4 regions of the Labrenzia sp. ATLA3 genome follow, and region 4 is predicted to be linked to each of the others. Evidence: riboswitches for the same ligand, from Rfam matches in the RefSeq annotation. Region 4 holds a riboswitch; each other region holds the start of a gene.
What was found. Region 4 has a riboswitch for thiamine pyrophosphate ahead of thiC (phosphomethylpyrimidine synthase ThiC). Riboswitches for the same ligand answer to the same signal wherever they lie in the genome.
Positions count from the first base shown of each region.

Region 1: linked by a shared signal. The riboswitch ahead of thiM (hydroxyethylthiazole kinase) and the one ahead of thiC (phosphomethylpyrimidine synthase ThiC) in region 4 are both predicted to bind thiamine pyrophosphate.
Region 2: linked by a shared signal. The riboswitch ahead of AC2A6O_RS06945 (ABC transporter permease) and the one ahead of thiC (phosphomethylpyrimidine synthase ThiC) in region 4 are both predicted to bind thiamine pyrophosphate.
Region 3: linked by a shared signal. The riboswitch ahead of thiO (glycine oxidase ThiO) and the one ahead of thiC (phosphomethylpyrimidine synthase ThiC) in region 4 are both predicted to bind thiamine pyrophosphate.

Region 1 is NZ_JBXUKV010000004.1:558,528-563,747, reverse strand. It holds gene AC2A6O_RS14105 (DMT family transporter) at 1-521, shown strand, start outside; gene AC2A6O_RS14100 (hypothetical protein) at 756-1,163, opposite strand; gene AC2A6O_RS14095 (Lrp/AsnC ligand binding domain-containing protein) at 1,185-1,421, opposite strand; TPP riboswitch at 1,629-1,739, shown strand; gene thiM (hydroxyethylthiazole kinase) at 1,808-2,581, shown strand; gene thiD (bifunctional hydroxymethylpyrimidine kinase/phosphomethylpyrimidine kinase) at 2,619-3,425, shown strand; gene AC2A6O_RS14080 (TRAP transporter substrate-binding protein) at 3,427-4,533, shown strand; gene AC2A6O_RS14075 (OmpP1/FadL family transporter) at 5,198-5,220, shown strand, end outside.
Region 2 is NZ_JBXUKV010000002.1:532,200-537,419, forward strand. It holds gene rpoH (RNA polymerase sigma factor RpoH) at 1-309, shown strand, start outside; gene AC2A6O_RS06940 (ABC transporter substrate-binding protein) at 383-1,324, opposite strand; gene AC2A6O_RS06945 (ABC transporter permease) at 1,347-2,102, opposite strand; TPP riboswitch at 2,250-2,356, opposite strand; gene AC2A6O_RS06950 (hypothetical protein) at 2,647-4,386, opposite strand; gene AC2A6O_RS06955 (adenylosuccinate synthase) at 4,653-5,220, opposite strand, start outside.
Region 3 is NZ_JBXUKV010000001.1:340,624-345,843, reverse strand. It holds gene AC2A6O_RS01545 (DUF6030 family protein) at 1-131, shown strand, start outside; gene AC2A6O_RS01540 (pirin family protein) at 109-1,035, opposite strand; gene AC2A6O_RS01535 (P-loop NTPase family protein) at 1,194-1,706, shown strand; TPP riboswitch at 1,754-1,874, shown strand; gene thiO (glycine oxidase ThiO) at 2,036-3,013, shown strand; gene thiS (sulfur carrier protein ThiS) at 2,997-3,194, shown strand; gene AC2A6O_RS01520 (thiazole synthase) at 3,200-3,973, shown strand; gene AC2A6O_RS01515 (thiamine phosphate synthase) at 3,970-4,575, shown strand; gene AC2A6O_RS01510 (LysR family transcriptional regulator) at 4,603-5,220, opposite strand, start outside.
Region 4 is NZ_JBXUKV010000010.1:230,052-235,271, forward strand. It holds gene thiC (phosphomethylpyrimidine synthase ThiC) at 94-1,902, opposite strand; TPP riboswitch at 1,993-2,117, opposite strand; gene AC2A6O_RS26355 (LysR substrate-binding domain-containing protein) at 2,316-3,242, opposite strand; gene AC2A6O_RS26360 (GcvT family protein) at 3,337-5,220, shown strand, end outside.

The DNA of each region.
Region 1 (5,220 bases), on a different contig from region 4:
CGCATCTGGGCGACGCGGAAATAGACAACAATTCGATGATAGGTGCCTTGATTGGCGTGATGGGGGCAGGCTTTGCGGCGCTTGCCATGATCACCGTGCGCAAGTTGTGCGAGACGGAGCGCACGTCAACCATCGTCACCTGGTTCGCAGGCATGTCTTCGCTTCTGTCTCTGCTCACCCTGCCGCTTGGTCTTCTGCTGCCGGGGCAGGCCTGGATCGTGCCGGATCTGCCCACGGCCGGGCTGCTGTTGCTGATCGGTCTTGCCGGCGGTGTCGGCCAGATCCTGCTCACGCAGAGCTACCGCTTTGCCGATGCCTCCACCGTTGCACCGTTCGACTATGTCAACATGCTGTGGGCGATCATTGTCGGCTGGGTGATCTTCAATGAAACGCCGCTGCCGACGGTGGTGCTGGGGGCGGCAATCGTGATTGCCGCCGGTATCTTCGTCATCTACCGTGAACACAAGCTCGGCCTGGACCGGACCAAGGCCCGCCGGGCGTCGTCGCCGTCGCGTTCGTAGGCGGGAGAGACAAGAGGGCAGGTCACACTGCCTTTCCTGAGTCATTCCGGACAAGTGAGGCGAAGCCGAGCGCTGATCCGGAATCCAGACTTATTTCGCGCCTTTGGCGCGGCATTACACGAATAGAAAAGAGTTCGCTCCGCTCACGCTGATGCGCTGGATTCCGGATCTGCGCGCAGCTTTACTGCGCTTGTCCGGAATGACGGCGAATACGGGTGGTTTCTTAATTCAGCCTTATTGCGGCTTGTACTCGAACCGCTCGGTCGCGCTCTTGGTGCCGTCCTTGTAGATCAGCTGCACGCTGATCGACTGGGCCGACCCGGCGGGAAGTTCCAGGTACGGTTTTTCCTTGAGCACGACGTTGGGGTTGTCCGGATCACAGGCTTCCAGTTGCCATTCCTGGTCAATCGGGCCGTCGTTCAGTCCGTAGAAGACATAGTCGATACCGCACTTCCAGGATTCCAGGTGGGTGAAATAGATCAGCTCCTGGCCCTGCCAGTCGCGGAATGACACCCAGTTGGCCTTGGTCATGTCCAGGATCTGCTTGATCTGCTCCGGCGGCATGCCTTGCGCGGATGCGGTGGTGCTGAGGGGGGCAAGAGCAAGGCTCAGGCAAAGGGCTGCGGATTTAAGAAGCTGCATGGAAATTGTCCGGGTCTGACCTTAGAAAGCTTTGAAGGTTATGATGGTTTTGGTGTCCTGAATGCCGTCGATCGGATGGACCTTCTCGTTCACGAAATGACCGATGTCCGAACCGTCCTCGACATAGAATTTCACCAGGAGATCGTAGTCGCCGGAGGTCGAATAGACTTCGGACGCAATTTCAGCGTCCGCAATTGCGTTGGCAACCTGATAGGTCTTGCCCAACTGGCATTTGATCATCACGAAAAACGGTACCATGGGGCGCTCCGGCAGTTGGGGTTTGAAGTGGGTGAGCGTGTCACCTGAACCGTTCACCGGGCCGTTCGGTTTCGAAAAAGGGCCGGGCGACAGATTCACAAAAAGTAGACTAGGACATCGCCCATCTCCTTGCGCCAGTCAATTGCGGAGTGGCGGCTCTGCACATGCCGGGTCTTGCAATCGCGCTGCCAGCTTGTTAGCAGTGCAAACATCTCATGGGGGTGCCCGGCCATTCAGGTTCGGGCTGAGAGGCGGCTTGCCAACTCCTTGAACCTGATCCGGCTGATACCGGCGGAGGGATTTGAGATCATGATGCAAACACCACTTCCCGCAACACGTCTTTTCCGGAATACCGGCAATGGGTTTTCCGTCACAGGAGAGCCGTTATGAGCCTGTCCGTCGCCGCTTCCACGCAGGCGTTGAGCGCTGAACTTGTCTTCACCATGCTGGAGCGAGTGCGGCAGAAAACGCCGCGTGTTCACGCTATAACCAACGCTGTCGCGCAGAATTTCACTGCCAATGTGCTGCTGGCACTTGGCGCCATCCCTTCCATGACGATCGCGCGGGAGGAAGTTGCCGCCTTTGCTGGCGGCGCCGACGCGCTGCTGGTGAACCTCGGCACGCTCGACGAGGAACGCCGCGCGGCCATCCCGCTTGCCATCGAAGCTGCCAGGAAGGCCGGCCGGCCGGTCTGTGTCGATCCGGTTTTCGTCAACCGGTCCCCCGTTCGCTGTGCCTTTGCGCGTGAGCTTCTGGAGCCGAAACCGGATCTGGTGCGGCTGAATTCGGATGAACTTGCCGCGCTTTTGCCGGATCGGGCGGATGTCGATAACCTGATAGAGGCGGGAACGGTTTTTGCCGTGACCGGCCCGGAGGACAGGATCGAAAGCCGGGGTGAAGACTTCCTGCTGCGCAACGGTGATCCGCTGATGTCGCGCGTGACGGCCACCGGCTGTGCTGGTGGTGCGGTTCTGGCAGCGTTCCTGAGTGTCGAAAACGACCGGGCGTTGGCCGCCGCTTGCGGACTGTCCGTCTTTAACATTGCCGGCGAAATTGCCGCGGGCCAGTCGGCCGGGCCGGGCAGTCTCGTGCCGGAATTGCTCGACGCGCTCTATTCACTGACCGACCGCGACATTGAAACCCGTCTCAAGACCGGCTGATGCGCGCTTGCCGTCATTTTACATTCTGGAGGCTTTCATGACCGCAATCGCGGTGACCATTGCAGGATCGGATTCCGGCGGCGGAGCCGGTATTCAGGCGGATCTCAAGACCTTCTCCGCCAATGGTGTCTATGGCGCGAGCGTCATTGCGGCACTAACAGCGCAGAACACGCTGGGTGTCAGCGCCATTCACGATGTGCCGCCGGATTTCGTCCGCGCCCAGATGACCGCAGTCTTCACCGACCTGACCGTCAAGGCAACCAAGATCGGCATGCTGTCGAAGGTCGATACGATCGAGGCCGTGGCGGAAGGGCTGCAGACGCTCGAGACGGGCACAGTGGTGCTTGATCCTGTGATGGTTGCCGCATCCGGGGATCCCCTGTTGGCGGACAGTGCCGTGGACACGTTGATCACCCTGTTGCTGCCGCTGGCCGACATCGTGACACCGAACCTGCATGAAGCTGCCCGCATGTTGCAGGCCGATGTGGCGGCAGACGAAACGCAGATGCACACACAGGCAGAGCGTCTTCTCGGCCTCGGAGCCAACTCGGTTCTGCTCAAGGGCGGGCACGGGGCCGGCGCGCAAAGTGCGGACCTGCTGCTGGACCGTGAAGGCAATGCGATCTGGCTCCGGTCCGACAGGGTCAAGACCGACAACACCCACGGAACCGGCTGTACGCTGTCGTCGGCCATAGCCGCGGGACTTGCCAAGGGGCAGGACATGGAAGCGGCCGTACGGTCCGCCAAATCCTATATTCAGGCCGCAATCGCCGCCGCCGATGAATTGCACATCGGCAGTGGTCATGGCCCCGTTCATCATTTCCACGCGTTCTGGAGCAAGTGAGATGACCAGTCAGCCAAAGACCGAAACCGGACGGATCAGTCGCAGAGGGCTTCTGGGGGCATCCGCCGCCGTCGGAGCCAGCGCATTGGCTGCCCCTGCGCTGGCGCAGGAACAGGCGACGCTGGAATGGAAGATGGTGACATCCTGGCCGAAAAACCTGCCGGGTCCCGGGATGACGGCGCAGCGCATTGCGGACAGGATCGAACTTATGTCCGGAGGACGGCTGCGCATCCGGCTTTACGCAGCCGGTGAACTGGTGCCGGCGCTGGGCGTGTTCGAGGCAGTTTCCGCGGGTACGGCGCAGATGGCGCATACGGCCTCGTTTTTCTGGCAGGGCAAGATCCCGGCCTCGGTCTATTTCACGGCCATCCCGTTCGGCCTGCTGCCGCATGAACACATTACCTGGATCGAACAGGGGGGCGGTCAGGCGCTCTGGGACGAGCTTTATGCTCCCTTCGGGCTACGGCCCGTCATGGCCGGAAATACCGGCGTTCAGATGGGGGGCTGGTTCAAGCGCGAGATCAACACGCTGGACGATCTCAAGGGGCTGAAGATCCGCATGCCGGGTCTTGGCGGCGAAGTGATGCGCAGGCTTGGGGCAACGCCTATCAGTCTGCCACCCGGCGAGCTGTTCCAGGCGCTGGACAGCGGGGTGCTGGATGCCACGGAATTCCTGGGGCCATGGTCGGACCGTGCAATGGGCTTCCAGAAAGCTGCCAAGTCCTACTATACGCCCGGGTTTCATGAGCCCAACGGAACCGGTGAAGCGATCTTCAACACAGTGGCGCTGGAAGGTCTGCCGGAAGACCTTCGCGCGATCATTCTGGAAGCCTGCAAAGCCGAAAACGGCCGGTCGCTTGCCGAAAGCGATTGGGAAAATGCGGGCGCGCTGCAGCTGTTGCAGGAGGAAGACGGCGTCGTTGTTCGCCCCTATCCGGATGATGTGCTGGAGGCGCTGCGGGCGACCTCTGCCGAGGTGCTGGCCGAATTTGCAAGCAAGGATGCGCTCAGTCAGAGGATCTACGATAGCCACATCGCTGCCCGGTCCCGTCTGGCTCCCTGGAGCGATGTCGCCATGCGCCGGTTCATGGAAGCCCGGGACGGCTAACTTTCTTGCCAGTGCTGCGGGCTGAACACCGGTCCTGTCCGCAGCCGATCTCCTTGCGGGCTGGTACACTCGACCGATTGGCAGTTTGAAACCAGCGGACCGCAAAGCGAACACTTCCGGGCGAAACGAAGGGGCTGCACGCTGGAAAATTTCCTGACTAAAAGTGTTTTCGGAGCAAAAAATTGCGGAACTGAGTCTGCATGGTCCTGTTTCCGCTAAGGAAGCTGATTGGTGATTTTACCAAGGAGCACCAAAGGGTTTGTCCTACAAATCCTTCGCGTTCCGTTGCGAGATCTGTGGCAAAGCCGCAACCATGCAGCGTTAAATTACGTTATGGGAAACTGATATCTGAGCTGCCTATTTTTTGGGCAAATGTTTGGGTGTGTGTCGTTTGGATAACGAACAGACTCTTAACTTGTCCTTTTTGAAGTGTTTTGACCATCGAGGCAGCATTCTCTGTGAAAAATTCTGCTTATTTCGCATTGCAGCATGAAAAACTGTTCGCAGAACTGACGTAAATATTCGGTTGAAACGAACGGCGTTCTCCTAAAATCCTGTCTCAGGTAGTCATCATTCATCCGGGGGCTAGGGGATGGGAGGAAACTCAATGCCGTGGGTAAACAAGAAAACAGTTCTACTTGCTTCAACAGCAGTAGCTCTATCAATGATTGCAAGTTCGGCCTTCGC
Region 2 (5,220 bases), on a different contig from region 4:
GCGGACGCAGGTGAATGGCAGGACTGGCTCGTTGATGAAAGCGAAAGCCAGGAAACCTTGCTCGCGAACCAGGAAGAGCTGGACATGCGGCGCAAGATGCTGACTGACGCGATGGACGTGCTCAACGAGCGCGAACGACGCATCTTCGAAGCACGCCGTCTCTCGGAAGATCCGATGACGCTGGAAGACCTGTCCGGCGAATTTGGTGTCAGCCGTGAACGTGTCCGCCAGATCGAGGTTCGCGCCTTCGAAAAGGTTCAAAAGGCCGTGCGCAACAGCGCCCGCACCATGGACCAGCCGGCCGCCTGAGCCAGGCGATACTTCAGAAACGAAAAAGCGCCAGAGCGATGCTCCGGCGCTTTTATTTTGCCCGGGCCAGGTATTACCGGATCTCGGCCGTATAGCTCTCCACCGGCACGACCTTGCTGATCAGGCCGGCTTCAGCCATGAACTCCGCAAAACGCTGATAGCGGCCCGCGTCGAGTGCAGCCGGGCGCTTGGCAAAGCGTGGCAGCGTGTCGAACCAGGCCCGTCTGTTCAGCTCGTCATTGAGGTTCGGATACGCCTCTATGAAGGCATTCCAGGCTTCTTCCGGGTGATTGGTCAGATAGATGGTTGCCGCTTCCACAGCCGCCAGGAACTTTTGGAAGCGCGGATCGTCCGTCTTGTCCTTGTTGACCACATAGATCAGCTCGTCAAAGATCGGCACATCGTTTTCTTCCGGAAAGAAGGCCTTGCCCGGTTTGCCTTCGATCTCGAGCTGGGTCAGCTCGAAATTGCGGTAGCCGCCAATCACAGCGTCCACCTGTCCGGCAAGCAGCGATCCCGACAATGCGAAATTGACGTTGACCAGCTCCACATCATCGATGGTCAATCCTGCCGATTGCAGCATCTGTCCCAGCATCGCATCCTCAAATCCGGACACGGAAAAACCGATGCTCTTGCCCTTCAGGTCCTTAAGCTCCTGAATGGGGCCGTCTTTCAGCACGATGAGCGAATTGAGCGGCGTTTCCACCAGCGTGCCGATCCACTTCAGTGGCAGTTCCTCTTCAATCTGCGCATGAAGCGTCGGCTGATAGGACACCGCAATATCGCCCTGCCCGGCAGCCACCAGCTTTGGCGGCATGGCCGGATCCGCAGGTTCGATGATCTCAACGTCCAGACCTTCCGCCTCGAAGAAGCCCTTCGTCTGCGCCGTGACCAGCGGCGCGTGGTCCGGATTTACGAACCAGTCGAGCAGCAAGGTCAGTTTCTCGCCGGCCTGCGCCGGTCCCGACGCCAGCAACCCGGCGGCAAGAACAAGAGACAGGAAGTGTTTTTTCATGAGGTCCTCCGTTGAGCGGCAGCTAGCTGAGCGTCTGCCAGGGAACAAGAATTCGGGTGAGATGGTTCACGGCAAAGCGCATGATCAGCACCATGGCCGCGAGAAGGATGAGCGCGGCGAACATCACGTCCGCCTGCATCCGGTTGCTGCTTTGAAGCATGATGAAGGCGAGGCCTCCCTTCGCCCCTGCCCACTCGCCGATGATCGCCCCCATGGGCGCAAACACGGCGGCAACCCGCAAGCCGGAGGCGAACGCCGGCAAGCCTGACGGCAGGCGGAAGAACCAGAGTTCCTTCAAACGAGACAGACGATAGAGCCGGGCAAGATCGTGCAACCCCGGGTCCAGCCGCTGCAGGCCGTCGAAAAAGGTCGATGTGACGGTGAAAAAGATGACCAGGATGATGACGACGATCTTGGATGCCAGCCCGAACCCGAGCCAGAGCACCAGGATCGGAGCGATCGCGAAGACAGGCAGGGCCTGAGTGACCAGAATGGGCGGCATGGCCAGTCTGGCGGCAACCGGAAACAGCCACAACAGAATGGAAAGCAGCGCCCCGGCCGCAGCCCCCAGCACGAAGCCGAGCACGGTCTCGTAGGCGGTGATGCCTGCATGTTGCAGCAGAAAGCCGGCATGTTTGACGAAGGCGGCAAAGACCCGGTCCGGACCGGGCAGAATGTAATGCTGCGTATCGAAGATATGGACGATGGCCGCCCAGATCGCCACGGTCACAAGCAGGCCGAACAAGGACCTGGCAACAGCCTTCAGGAAAACAATCATCCGATAGGCCCCGTTGCAATGCGCAAACAGGAACGCTTATGAGCCGATACCGGCAGTCGGATAAGCAGCCAGGGCTGCGGTCGCAGACACTTACGCATAGGATCTCCCGTCTTCGGACAAGCCGAAAATGACAATGGAGATCCGGGAATAGGCTAAGGATTCCGTCCCTTCGCCGGCATGACCCGGATCAGGTTCTAAGGGTTCGGCGTTGCGCCATCTCAGTTCCGGAAACCGGAACACCCCTCGGACCAAGTCGGAACATGCCCTGTGCGGCGAAAAAAGGCAAGTCGCCGTGAAGAGGTTTTAACCCGTTGCCAAAGACGGACGCCGCCCACCCGGAGCACCTGCACTCGGGCACGTGAGCAAGAACCCAGGTCGGTAACCTGCAAAAAACGATAAGCCTACGGAGAAGATGAGATTTCTGGTCCTCGCCCGGCTCGCAATTCATTGAGCCAGGATGGCGATGGAATGAGCGTCCATGCGCAGCATCGCAGAAGCCGCAGCAAAGCGGCTTCTTCAGATGTTCAAGGCAGGCGAAGAGTGCTTACCCGGCCTGCCAGGCCGTGATCGCTTTTTCGACAGCGTCCGCACCGACAGTCCCTTTTTCAAGGGTCAGGATACCGCGCTTGCCGTTTTCATAAAGCATCGGAATGTCGATCCAGCCGCGTTCACGCAGCAAAGCGAGATTGCGTTGCTGCTCGTTCGGCAGGCTGGACAGGGCAATCCAGAAAAAGCCCGGAGACACCTTCACCGAAGCACCAATCAGCGCGTCGCCGCGGGCTTCTTCCGTAGGCTTCATGACGAGACCCGGAACGTTGACGACATCACCCGCAGCGAAGTTTTCCGGAAACTCGTACCTGATCTCGACGAGATGGCTGGCCGGCAGGGAGTTATCGTCATTCGGCTTGATACGAATGTCGACTTTCACATCGCGCTCGGGAATTTCGACGGACGCACTCAGAACCGCCAGGGCTTCACCGTCGAGGTTGGTTTCTTCCTCGACACTCCACACAACAGCACCTTGCGCCGCAGTGCCCGCGCCACCGGATTCTTCACCTTCTTCATAAAGGATCGAGCGCTGGACTGAAGAATCAGCCGCCGAGGCAGAGGGAGCAGGCGCGTTGTCATCGGGCGAAATCGCCGACAGATTGTCTGCCGGGACGGCAACCGGATTTTCGGGTGCCGCAGGCGTCTGATCGCTATCGGTGCTCGTGACGATGGATGGTTGAGCGGGCTCGGGGGTGGCCGGCGTGTCGGCCTGAGAGGTATCGGACTGTCCGGTGATGGTCGTCGTGGTCACCGTACGGGCATCAGGCGCGACCACATCCGCCTCGCCTTCGTTCAACAGACGGTCGGTGTTCTTCGACGGCTCGTCGCCTTCGCCGGCAGTTGCCGAGACCGGCGGCTCCACATTCGAGACCGGTTGGCTGTCCGAAGCCGTTTGGGAAGACGATGTGGCAGGTACAGTGCCATTGTCTGCGCTTTGATCGCCTGCGGGTATCAGGAAATAAGCCCCGCCCAGAAGGACCAACACCAGCAGAACGGCAGCAATCACAATCGGAACGGTCCGGCTGCCGGATGCATCGCCGCGCAGCGCATCGGACGCCTTCGGCTTGGACCGCTTGTTGCGGTCTTTCTTCGGCGCCCGCTCTTGCTTGGGCTTGCCGGTCTCATCAGCTTGGTACGGCTGATCGACGGAAACGGATGCCGCTGCATCGTTTGTCGGTTCGAACAGGCCATCATCCGCCGGTTCCGCCTGCGCCGGTCCACCGAACGAAGGTTCCTGGCGCACGGGCGCCGCGCTCGGGTCGGAAGCTTCCTTTGCGCTGTGAACGGCCTGGCTGGCCGCCGTGCCAAGGGCTTCAGCCTGAGAAAGGGTTTCCTTCAGGGGCGAAGGCGCCGGTGTTTCCACCGTAGGCGCAGCAGTTTCTTCCGGCTCCTGCGGGGCCGGCACTTCCGGTGCAGCCTCTGCGGCTGGCTCAACCTGCGGCGGTGTCACCGGCGGAGCGGCGACCTCCGGCTCGGGAGCAGGCGTTTCAACCTTGGGAACGGTTGGATTGAGACCCAGGCTTTCGCGTGCAGCCTCGGCCTCCACCTTGCGGATGGATTCTTCCAGACGCAGCTGCTCAGCCGTGATTTCAGACGGCGCCAAAGGCGGTTCATAGGCTTTGAGCTGATTGACGATGGCATTGCGCGCACGGCTGTAAACGCTTCTGCGTGCAGCGCCATTGTTTTCAGGTAAAGACGCGATCGTTTTCTTCAGAATTGAATAGTAATCAGCCATCTTCCTGCCTACCGGCCGACTGCAAGGATCTGTTCTGCGGGCCCGAGATTTCGTTTCTTTCTCAGGCTTATAGCAAGTTTTTTGAAAACAGGTGCTATTTCTTCAATATGTTCGCCGCGACAGAGAACCTTGCAGTACCCTTTTTCCTAACACAATTTTGTCTATTCGACACACACATGGAACGCCGAAAACGAAGGGCGGTTGCATGCAGTGATTCGCAGCACGCAACCTAAGTCCTTAATAATGTGCTTTTAGTGTCGCATATCTCAATCCTGGAACGGATTCTGCACAAGAATTGTGTCGTCCCGTTCCGGACTTGTCGATAGAAGAGCGACCGGAGCACCGATCAGTTCTTCGACATGTCGCACATATTTGATTGCCTGCGCCGGCAGATCGGCCCAGGTCCGTGCCCCTTCGGTCGATTCCTTCCAGCCCGGCAGGCTTTCGTAGATCGGCTTCACCCGCTCCTGGGCACCTTGCGACGCCGGCAGATAGTCGATCCGCTCGCCATCCAGTTCGTAACCGATACAGATCTTGATTTCATCAAGGCCGTCAAGAACGTCCAGCTTGGTCAGGGCGATGCCGTTGATGCCGGACGTACAGACGGTCTGGCGCACCAGAACCGCATCGAACCAGCCACAACGGCGGCGACGGCCGGTCACGGTTCCGAATTCGTGCCCGCGCGTACCCAGGAATTCGCCAACCTCGTCTTGAAGCTCCGTCGGGAACGGACCTTCACCAACACGGGTGGTGTAAGCCTTGGTGATGCCGAGCACATAGTTGATCGCCCCCGGGCCGAGGCCGCAGCCCGTCGCGGCCTGGCCGGCAACGGTG
Region 3 (5,220 bases), on a different contig from region 4:
GCCAGCGGCTGAACATCATTCTGGACTTTGGCGAGCCGGATCTGATCCGTCCCGCCGATCGGTTTGAAAAAGCACCGCCTCTTGAAAGCGGCTGGAGCGTCAAGGCCCCTAACGCTCAGGCAGCGGAATGAATTCTTCCGCGTCGCCCGGAACCGTATCGAACCGTCCCAGCCGCCAATCTTCCTTGGCCTGCTCGATGCGTTCTTTTGATGAAGACACGAAGTTCCACCAGATATAACGCCGGCCATCCATCGGTTCGCCGCCAAGCACGACAAAACGGGCGGGCAGGGGGGATGCGTTTTCGATCACCAGATGATCGCCAGGTTTGAACACCAGAAGCTGCGCCGGATCGAAACTCTGGCCTGCGATGGTAATCTGGCCCGAAACGGTATAGAGGCCGCGTTCTTCCCACCCCGCATCGAGCGGGATCCTGGCTCCCGGTTCCAGCGTTATATCCGCATAGAACATGTCGGAGGCTGTCTTCACCGGCGCCTTGTGACCATAGAGCTCACCAGCAATAAGCCTGACCGACGCGCCCTTGTCGGAAAACTCCGGCTGTTCGTCAGTGCCGTGATGCTGGAAGGTCGGGTCTGTCTCTTCCAGATGTTTGGGGAGGGCAACCCAGCTCTGCAGGCCGAACAGGGGGCGTTTTTCCTGAAGCCGTTCCGGGCGTTCGCGTTCGGAATGAACGATGCCCTTGCCCGCGCTCATCCAGTTCAGAGCGCCGGGGGCTATTGCGATCTGCGTCCCGAGGCTGTCACGGTGGTACATCTCGCCTTCAAAGAGATAGGTCACGGTCGCCAGTCCGATATGGGGATGCGGTCGCACGTCAATGCCGCCGCCAACCAGCAGTTCTGCCGGTCCCATCTGGTCGAAGAAGATGAACGGGCCAACCATCCGACGTCTGGCAGAAGGCAGAGCGCGCCTGACCGAAAATCCGCCGAGATCGGAGGTCCGCGGTACGATGATCGTTTCGATCGGGTCACAGCTTGCAGCATTTCCCGGCACGGGATCAGGGCTATTCAACCAGCTCATCTGCCTCTCCATCAAACAACAGGGCGTCTTGCGGAGTAGATAGGCACTGACAAGCTGAAGTGTCCATTGAACAGTCTGTTTCGGGTTTTCATCTCCGGCACGATCTGTATAACGGCCAGCCCTTCCTTGCTTCTCTTTGGTGCGTCATGAAACGTGTGATGATTGTTGGAGGCCCGGGTTCGGGCAAAAGCACGCTCGCCGTTGCCCTTTGCCAGAAAACCGGACTGCCGGTCTACCATATGGACAAGATCCACTACCGGTCCGGTTGGAATGAACGGACGCGGCAGGAAAAGGACCAGATGACTCATGAGGTTCATCTGAAGGAGGCGTGGATCTTCGAAGGCGGCCATTCAAGCACCTACGCGGAACGTGTCGAGCGCGCCGATACGTTCATCTGGTTGGACTTTCCGGTCTCGCGCCGCATTTTTCGGGTGGTGAAGCGGTCCGTGCAATACCACGGACAGAGCCGGCCAGATCTGGCGGAAGGCTGCCCGGAGCAGTTCAACTGGCAAACCGTCGAATTCCTGAGGTTCATATGGCGAACCAGACACTCGGCCAGAGCCAAGCTGGAGCGCATCTACCGCGAACCTCCGCATCATCTGACAGTCTACCGTCTACGCACCCTTGCAGAGATCAACGACTTTCTGGACGGATGTCAGGAACGAAGCTGAAGATCTATTCGGTCTCTTGACAGTTACACCCGACGAGCGGCACAACAGACGCTCACCCGGGGGGCCTCGACAAGAGGCTGAGATACTGCTGGCGCGATTGCGCAGTGCAGGGACCCGACGAACCTGATCCAGGTCATGCTGGCGAAGGGAAGGTGCTCTCGGCCAAGTGCAATTGCCACCGCAATGCGACCACCCCGGCCACCTTTCCAAGCTGACTGTCCGAAGTGCGGGGCTGTTCCGGTCCTTGCGGAGAAGCGTTGAATGCAGGCGGTCTACCAGACATTCCGCGATGGCGAACGATTGACGTTCTCCCTGGCAAGAGAGGCGGGATGAAGGTCGGTATCAAAGGCGCCGGAGTTGCCGGTCTGGCTCTGGCGCATGAGCTTGTCTCGCGCGGTGTGCAAGTTGAGCTGCTGGAAAAGAACGGGGATCTGTCCGCCAGTGCCTCCTGGCTTGCTGGCGGTATGCTGGCGCCCTGGTGCGAGCGGGAGAGTGCCGAGGAAGTTGTTCTGCGGCTCGGGCAAACATCTATCGGCTGGTGGAGCAAGGCTCTGCCAGGGCAGGTCAGGCACAACGGGACACTGGTTGTTGCCGCGCCGCGCGATGCTGGTGAACTCAACCGGTTTGCATCTCGTACCAGTGGCTTTACATGGCTCGACAGTGACGCGCTGGGCACACTCGAGCCGGACCTTGCAGGCCGATTTGCAAAGGGACTTCATTTTGCCGCGGAAGCCCATCTCGATCCTCGGCAAGCTCTCACGGCGTTGCTGGCAAAAGTGTCTGCAAGCGGTGCAGAGGCCAGTTTTAAGACCGAGCACTTTGCTTCGGCAACCGATCTTGTCGCCGATTGTACCGGCATGGCTGCGCCCGATCCGCACCTGCGGCCCGTTCGCGGTGAAATGCTGCTGCTCCACGCGCCGGATGTCTCACTTTCGCGGCCTGTGCGTTTTCTGCACCCGCGCATCCCGGTCTATGTCGTGCCGCGTGACAACGGGGTCTTCATGGTCGGGGCGACCATGATTGAAAGCGGCGACCGGGAGGCGGTCAGTGTTCGGTCGACCATGGAACTCCTCAATGCCGCCTACGGCCTGCATCCGGGCTTTGCGGAGGCAAAGATCATCGAGACCGGGGCGGGCCTGCGCCCGGCCTATCCCGACAATCTTCCTCGCGTCACGCTTTCCGGCAACACGTTGTCACTGAACGGATTTTACAGGCACGGCTTTCTGCTTGCCCCGCATTTTGCCATGGAGGCAGCAGACAGGATCGTGCAACATCTTCAGGAGAAGTCCCTTGAAGCTAACCATTAACGGCGTACCTCAGGAAGTTGCCAGCGCGACGCTGGCAGCGCTTCTGGATGAGCTGGCCTATGACCATGAGTTTCTGGCCACGGCGCGCAACGGCGATCTGGTGTGCGCAGAAAAACGGGGCGATTGCGTCCTTGAGGCGGGAGACCGGATCGAGATCCTGTCACCGATGCAGGGAGGCTGACGATCATGTTTGAAGTTTATGGGGAACCGTTCGCATCGCGTTTTCTGCTCGGAACGGCGCAATATCCTTCACCGCAAATCCTGGCGGATGCGGTGAGGGCATCGGGTGCAGAAATTCTGACCGTGTCTCTGCGGCGTGAAACGGCGGGAAGTGGCACAGGTGGCAGGTTCTGGGATCTGATCCGGGAATTGAACGTCAAGGTACTGCCCAACACAGCCGGATGTCATTCGGTGAAGGAAGCTGTTACGACCGCAAGGATGGCGCGGGACCTTTTTCGCACCGACTGGATCAAGCTGGAAGTAATCGGCCATCACGACAGCCTGCAGCCGGATGTCTTTGGCCTTGTGGAGGCGGCAAGCATCCTGAGCGATGACGGCTTCAAGGTGTTTCCCTATACGACAGACGATATTGTCGTCGGCGAACGGCTGGTTGAGGCGGGCTGTCAGGTGTTGATGCCCTGGTGCGCGCCGATCGGTTCGGCGAAAGGGCCGGTCAATCTGGATGCCCTTCGTGCTTACCGCAGCCATTTCAGCGGCGTTCCTCTTGTCGTGGATGCCGGTCTCGGCCGGCCGTCTCACGCGGCCGCTGTTCTAGAACTCGGTTTCGATGCAGTGCTGTTGAATACGGCTGTCGCAAAGGCCGGACATCCAGTCGCCATGGCAAAGGCCTTTGCGATGGCAATCGAGGCCGGACGACTGGCCTGTGAAGCCCAACCCCTGGAACCTCGCGACATGGCGGTTCCTTCTACCCCGGTTCTTGGAATGGCGGTGTTTGAATGAAACTCGATCCTTTTTATCCCATCGTTGACAGTTCCGACTGGATCGCGCGGCTGGTGCCGCTTGGCATCAAACTGGTTCAACTGCGGATCAAGGACGCAAGCGAAGACATCCTGCGCAAGGAAATCGCAGCTTCCAGAAGCGTTTGCGTGAACCACGGTTGCCAACTTGTCGTCAACGACTATTGGCAACTCGCGATCGAAGAGGGCTGCGATTTTGTCCATCTTGGTCAGGAAGACCTTGCCGACGCCGACGTTGCAGCCATTTGCAAAGCCGGTTTGAAACTTGGCGTGTCGACCCATGACGGCGAAGAGCTGCAAACAGCTCTTGCTACCGAGCCCGATTATGTCGCGCTCGGGCCCGTCTATCCGACGATCTTGAAAGAGCTCAAATGGGCACCGCAAGGCCTTGAAAAGATCGGCCGGTGGAAGCAGCAGATCGGCAGCCTTCCTCTGGTGGCCATTGGTGGCCTCAACCCGGAGCGTCTTCCTGGCGTGTTCGAAAATGGTGCGGATATCGCAGCCGTCGCCACTGACATCACGCGCAACGCCGATCCGGAAGCGCGCACGAGGGAATGGATTGAGGCGACGCAGCGCTGGCGCTAGCGGTCCTGCTTTCCGCTCTGATATTTGCTATCCGAAGATAGCTCGATCGCGCACGACTTGATCGCGTAGAAAGTCCTGCACCACCGCGACATGACGGAGCGGACGTGAGCTTTCGTGTGTCACCATCCAGTAGGCGCGGTGAAGCTTTATGTCCGGCAGGACGGCGACAAGGTCGCTGTCATCGCGCGCGATAAAATCGTGAAGAATGCCGATGCCGGCTCCCGATCGGACGGCTTCGGTCTGGCCAAGAGCCGAGGCTATCTCGAAACGCGCAGTCCAGTTTTTCAGAATTTCTGTGCCGTAATTCAGAGATGGCGAGTAGAGCAGGTCTTCCACGTAACCAATCAGATCGTGAGCGGTAAGATCGTTTGCGATGGCTGGCGTGCCGCGGCGTTTAAGATAGGTTTTCGAGGCATAAAGCCCGAGCGAGTAGTCAACGAGTTTGCCGGCAACAAGCCGGCCTGTTTCCGGCCTGTCGATGGTTACCGCAATATCGGCCTCGCGGCGGGACAGGGAAAAGGATCGCGGAACGGGTACGAGCTGCACCGTCAAGCCTGGATGTTTTTCTGTCAGTTTGCCCAGCCGAGGCGCAAGATAGGCGACACCGAAACCATCGGGCGCGCCGATGCGCACTGTTCCCGAAAT
Region 4 (5,220 bases):
TTGCCATCGCCAGACTGGAAAGCAGCTTGAGTGTCTGACAAGACGTGATTTTTGAGGGGAGAGTTTGCATCTCCCCTCCCCTTAGTGAACGAACTACCGATCCTTTGGCATATAGAGGTCACCGCCGTCTCGATATCTGACCGCCATTTTCTCCATGCCCTCTTTCTGTGCCTCGGCACGGATGTCGTGTGAAATCCGCATGGAGCAGAACTTCGGGCCGCACATGGAGCAGAAGTGAGCGACCTTGTGGGCTTCCTTCGGCAAGGTCTCGTCGTGCATCGAGCGGGCCGTTTCCGGGTCGAGTGACAGGTTGAACTGATCCTCCCAGCGGAATTCGAAGCGGGCGCGCGAGAGCGCGTCGTCGCGGATCTTCGCCGCCGGATGGCCCTTGGCGAGATCAGCAGCATGAGCGGCGATCTTGTAGGTGATCACGCCTGTCTTCACGTCGTCGCGATCTGGAAGGCCGAGATGCTCCTTGGGCGTGACATAGCAGAGCATCGCCGTTCCAAACCAGCCGATCATCGCCGCGCCGATGCCAGACGTGATGTGATCGTAGCCGGGAGCGATGTCGGTCGTCAGCGGGCCGAGCGTGTAGAATGGCGCTTCACCGCACACGTCGAGCTGCTTGTCCATGTTCTCCTTGATCTTGTGCATCGGTACATGCCCGGGACCTTCGATCATGACCTGGCAATCCTTCGCCCAGGCCGTTTTCGTCAGTTCACCAAGCGTTTCCAGCTCGGCGAATTGCGCGGCGTCGTTGGCATCGGCAATCGAGCCCGGCCGCAGACCGTCGCCGAGCGAGAAGGAAACATCATAGGCCCTGGCGATGTCGCAGATTTCTTCGAAATGCTCGTAGAGGAAGCTCTCCTTGTGATGATGCAGGCACCATTTGGCCATGATCGAACCGCCGCGCGAGACGATGCCGGTGACCCGGTTGACGGTCAGCGGAATGTAGTGAAGCCGCACGCCGGCGTGGATGGTGAAATAATCGACTCCCTGCTCTGCCTGTTCGATCAGCGTGTCGCGGAAGATCTCCCAGGTCAGATCCTCGGCAACGCCGCCGACTTTCTCTAGTGCCTGATAGAGCGGCACCGTGCCAATCGGAACCGGCGAATTGCGGATGATCCATTCACGGATGTTGTGGATGTTGCGGCCGGTCGACAGGTCCATGACGGTATCGGCGCCCCAGCGGGTCGCCCAGACCATCTTCTCGACCTCCTCGGCCATCGACGAGGTGACCGCGGAATTGCCGATATTGGCGTTGATCTTCACCAAAAAATTCCGGCCGATGATCATCGGCTCTGCTTCCGGGTGGTTGATGTTCGACGGGATGATCGCCCGGCCGCGGGCAACTTCCTCGCGGACGAAGTCAGGCGTGACGAAATCCGGGATAGCGGCGCCAAAGCTCTCGCCATCACGGCCAGCCTCACCCCTCAGTGCCTTGCGCCCGAGGTTCTCGCGAATAGCGATGAATTCCATTTCCGGGGTAATGATGCCGGCACGTGCATAGGCCATCTGGGTGACCGCCTTTCCGGCCCTGGCGCGGCGTGGTGTCTTGAGGTTCGGGAATCCCGGGGTCAGACGCTCTCCGCTGGCAAAGCCGTTGTCCTCGGGCTTGACCATGCGGCCCTCGTATTCCTCCGTGTCACTGCGGGCGGCGATCCACTCAGTGCGAAGCCGCGGCAGGCCCTTTTCGATGTCGATGGATTGGGCCGGATCGGTGTAGGGACCGGAGGCATCGTAGACTGCCACCGGCGGCTCGCCCGCAGTCGGATGAACCGCGATCTCACGCATGGGCACGCGGATAAACGGATGGATTTCACCCGGTTTGTAAACCTTGGTCGAGGCCGGCAGCGGCTCTTTGGTGATCTCGGACGTGATCGCCTTGACGGGAAAATTCATTTGAGGCTCCAATCTTCAGGTTGGAGACCCAGTTCGAAGCCGGAAAGATGGAAAGACGCCACAACAGCCCGCATCCGGGGCAACGTCAGACTTGCAGCGCTCGCACCGTCCCTACGCCAGTATGAACTGGATCAGGTTCAACGGGTCACTGCGCTGCCGTCTTGAACGGCCCAGCAGAATCTCAGCCCCTTGGCGGGACCCCCCTGGTAACGTTGCCATCGACCGTCAAAATGGGGCCATTGTCAATGCAAAGTGGGACGGTTCGAAGCATTTTTAACAAGACTGGCTACCTCCCTAGAGGTTAGCCAAGCCTGGTGCCGCCACTCGACTTCCTTGGTCAATTCGCGCGATTCAGCCCTTAATCATCTCGGCGTATCTCTTTGAAAAATGTCAAAGGTTCGGCTGGTCACCGCTCACTCAAAAGAGAATGCGGCATCGGCACTTTGTTGAAGAAGCCAGTCTCGAAACAGCAAAGCACCTGGCTTCGGTGGCCTTTGCGCCGGCATGACGAGGAAAATCGTTTCGCCTGATCGATAGACCGACTTTAGCGGATAAACGAGGCGCCCGGCGCGCACATGGTCTTGCACCAGGTGTTTCCATCCAAGCGCAATCCCATGGCCGTGAACTGCCGCTTCAATAGAGGCCAGCGCATCGGTGAAGACGGCATCGAGATCCAATTTTGTCACCGGGACGGAGTGATGCATCATCCACTCTTTCCAACCCAGACGCGTTCGGTGTCGCTCCTCAAAATGCAGAAGCGGGTGCTTGAGAAGCTGTGCCGGCGTTGAAATGGGGCCTCGCTCGCGCAGATACTCCGGGCTGCAAACCGGGAGGATCTCCTCGGTGACGAATTCCCAGGCATGGACGCCGGGCCACTCCCCGCGCCCGAGCCGCGCCGAAAGATCGATATCCTCGACAATGAGATCCTGATCGTCCCGGCTGCTTTCGGCAATGTGGAGCGAAACGTCGGGATACTTTGCCTTGAAACCTTTCAGCCGCGGCAACAGCCAAAGCTGAATGAACGAGGTCGAGAAGGAAACTCGCACCGTGTCCTTTGAAAGCTGACGTCTCAGCGAGGTCAGCACCATATGCAAATGGTCAAACGACTGCTGGATTTCCTTGTAGAACCGCAACCCCTCCGCCGTCAGTTCCAGGCGCTTGTGTTCGCGCCGGAAGAGCTGAAGTCCGGTCGCCTCTTCCAAAAGCTTGATCGTTTTACTGACCGCTGGCTGACTGACATTCAATTCTTCGGCCGCAGCCGTGAAACTGCCACGCCGCGCGGCAGCTTCAAAAACGAAAAGATAATTGGCCGAAGGAACAAGCGAGCGTAACCGATGCATAATTTCAGGTTATGCCAGTTTGCATTTTTTGCAACGTTACAAGCCGGTTTTGCGGTCGGTAATCTCACGTTGAAGCAACCAAAGGAATGACCCCATGCGAACTCATGCTCGTGCTGTCGTAATCGGTGGCGGCTGCGTCGGCGCAGCAATTCTTTATGGCTTGGCAAAACGCGGTTGGACGGATGTGGCTCTTCTCGAAAGAACCCAGTTAACCGCAGGTTCGACCTGGCACGCGGCTGGCCTTATTCCCTCTTACGCGCGCAATATCAATGTCGGCCTGATGATTGCGAAAACGATCGAGATCTATGAGGGTCTTGAAGCCGAAACCGGTCAGCATGTCGGCTGGCACAAGTGCGGCCAGCTTCGCATTGCCAATACAAGCGACCGGCTCGATGAATACAAGAGCTACATGAGCGTCGCCGCCGTACAGGGAATTCGCGCCGAGTTGGTAACCCCTTCCGAAGCCCGCGAACTCTGGCCGCTTCTGGAAAACAACACCGATATGCTGGCCGCGCTTTATCACCCCGATGATGGTCATATCGCGCCGGCTGACGTCACGCAGGCCATGGCGAAAGGGGCACGCGACCTTGGCGCCAAGGTGCATCTCAAAACAGAGGTAAAGAGCTTCGAGCGAACCTCCGGCGGGGAATGGAAAATCCACACAAATAACGGCGAGATCATCTGCGAACACATTATTTGCGCGACCGGGAACTACGCCCGTCAGACAGGTGCCATGCTTGGTCTCGAAATCCCCGCCATTCCCATTCTGCATCAATACTGGATCACGGATAAGGTGCCGGAAATCGTCGAGCGCAAGCGTCAGGGCCTGCCGGAAATGCCAATCCTCCGCGACGAGGGTTTTGAGGGCTATCTCCGGGAAGAAGGCGACGGGCTCATGTTCGGCCCTTACGAAAGAACCGAACACCTGAAGCTCTTTGCCGAAAACGGCGTTCCAGAGTGGTTCGGCGCAGATCTCGTGGAAGAAGACTTCGACGCCGTTGCCTGGAACTGGGAAACAGCCATCGAGATGGTTCCTGCCCTTGGCCGGGTCGGCATCAAGGCCAATGTCCGTGGTCCGTTCCAGATGACTGCTGACGAACTACCGCTGGTCGGGCCCGCCTGGGGCCTTGAGAATGTCTGGCTTGCCGAAGGCGTGCCCGGCGGCATCCTGTGGGGTGGGGCGATCGGCTACTATCTGTCGGAACGCATTGTGGAAGGCGCCAACAGCCTCAACACGTCAGATCTCGATCCACGCCGTTTCGGCGATTACGCCAACAAGGAGTGGACGCGCCAGAAGGTGAAACAAAGCTGGGGCACCCATGCAGAACTTCACTTTCCGGGCCAGGACATGCCGGCCGCGCGCCCTCAAAAGACTGCGCCATCCTATGACATCCTATCGAAAAAGGGCGCGGTCTGGGGAGTTCTTGACGGTTGGGAAATACCGAACTGGTTTGCGCCTGAGGGCGTGGAAGCCAAGGACCAGTATAGCTGGCGCTGGACTGAAAAAGGCAATTTCGTCGGCGAAGAAGTCCACGCCGTTCGTACTGCGGTCGGTCTCGTCGAGATGACACCCATGACGAAATTCGAAGTTTCCGGCCCCGGGGCGGAAATCTGGCTCGACGGTATCCTTGCCAATCGGCTGCCGAAAGCCGGTCGCGTCAACCTCAGCCACCACTTGACCAAGACTGGTGGGGTCCAGGCTGAATATGTGGTTTCGCGTCTCGAAGACGGCAGCTTCTACATGATTTCCACACCGAGTGCCGAGCGCTGGAATTTCGATGAGCTCTCGAAGCTTCTGCCAAACGATGGAAGTGTGCAGTTGCGAAACGTGAGCAACGAGCGCGGATGTTTCACTGTTGTTGGCCCCAAGGCACGCGAGGTTCTGCAAGAACTGACAGAAATGGACCTGTCGAATGATGCCTTTCCGTGGTTCTCGGTCAAATCGGGTACGGTTGGACTTGCAACAGACGTGCGTATG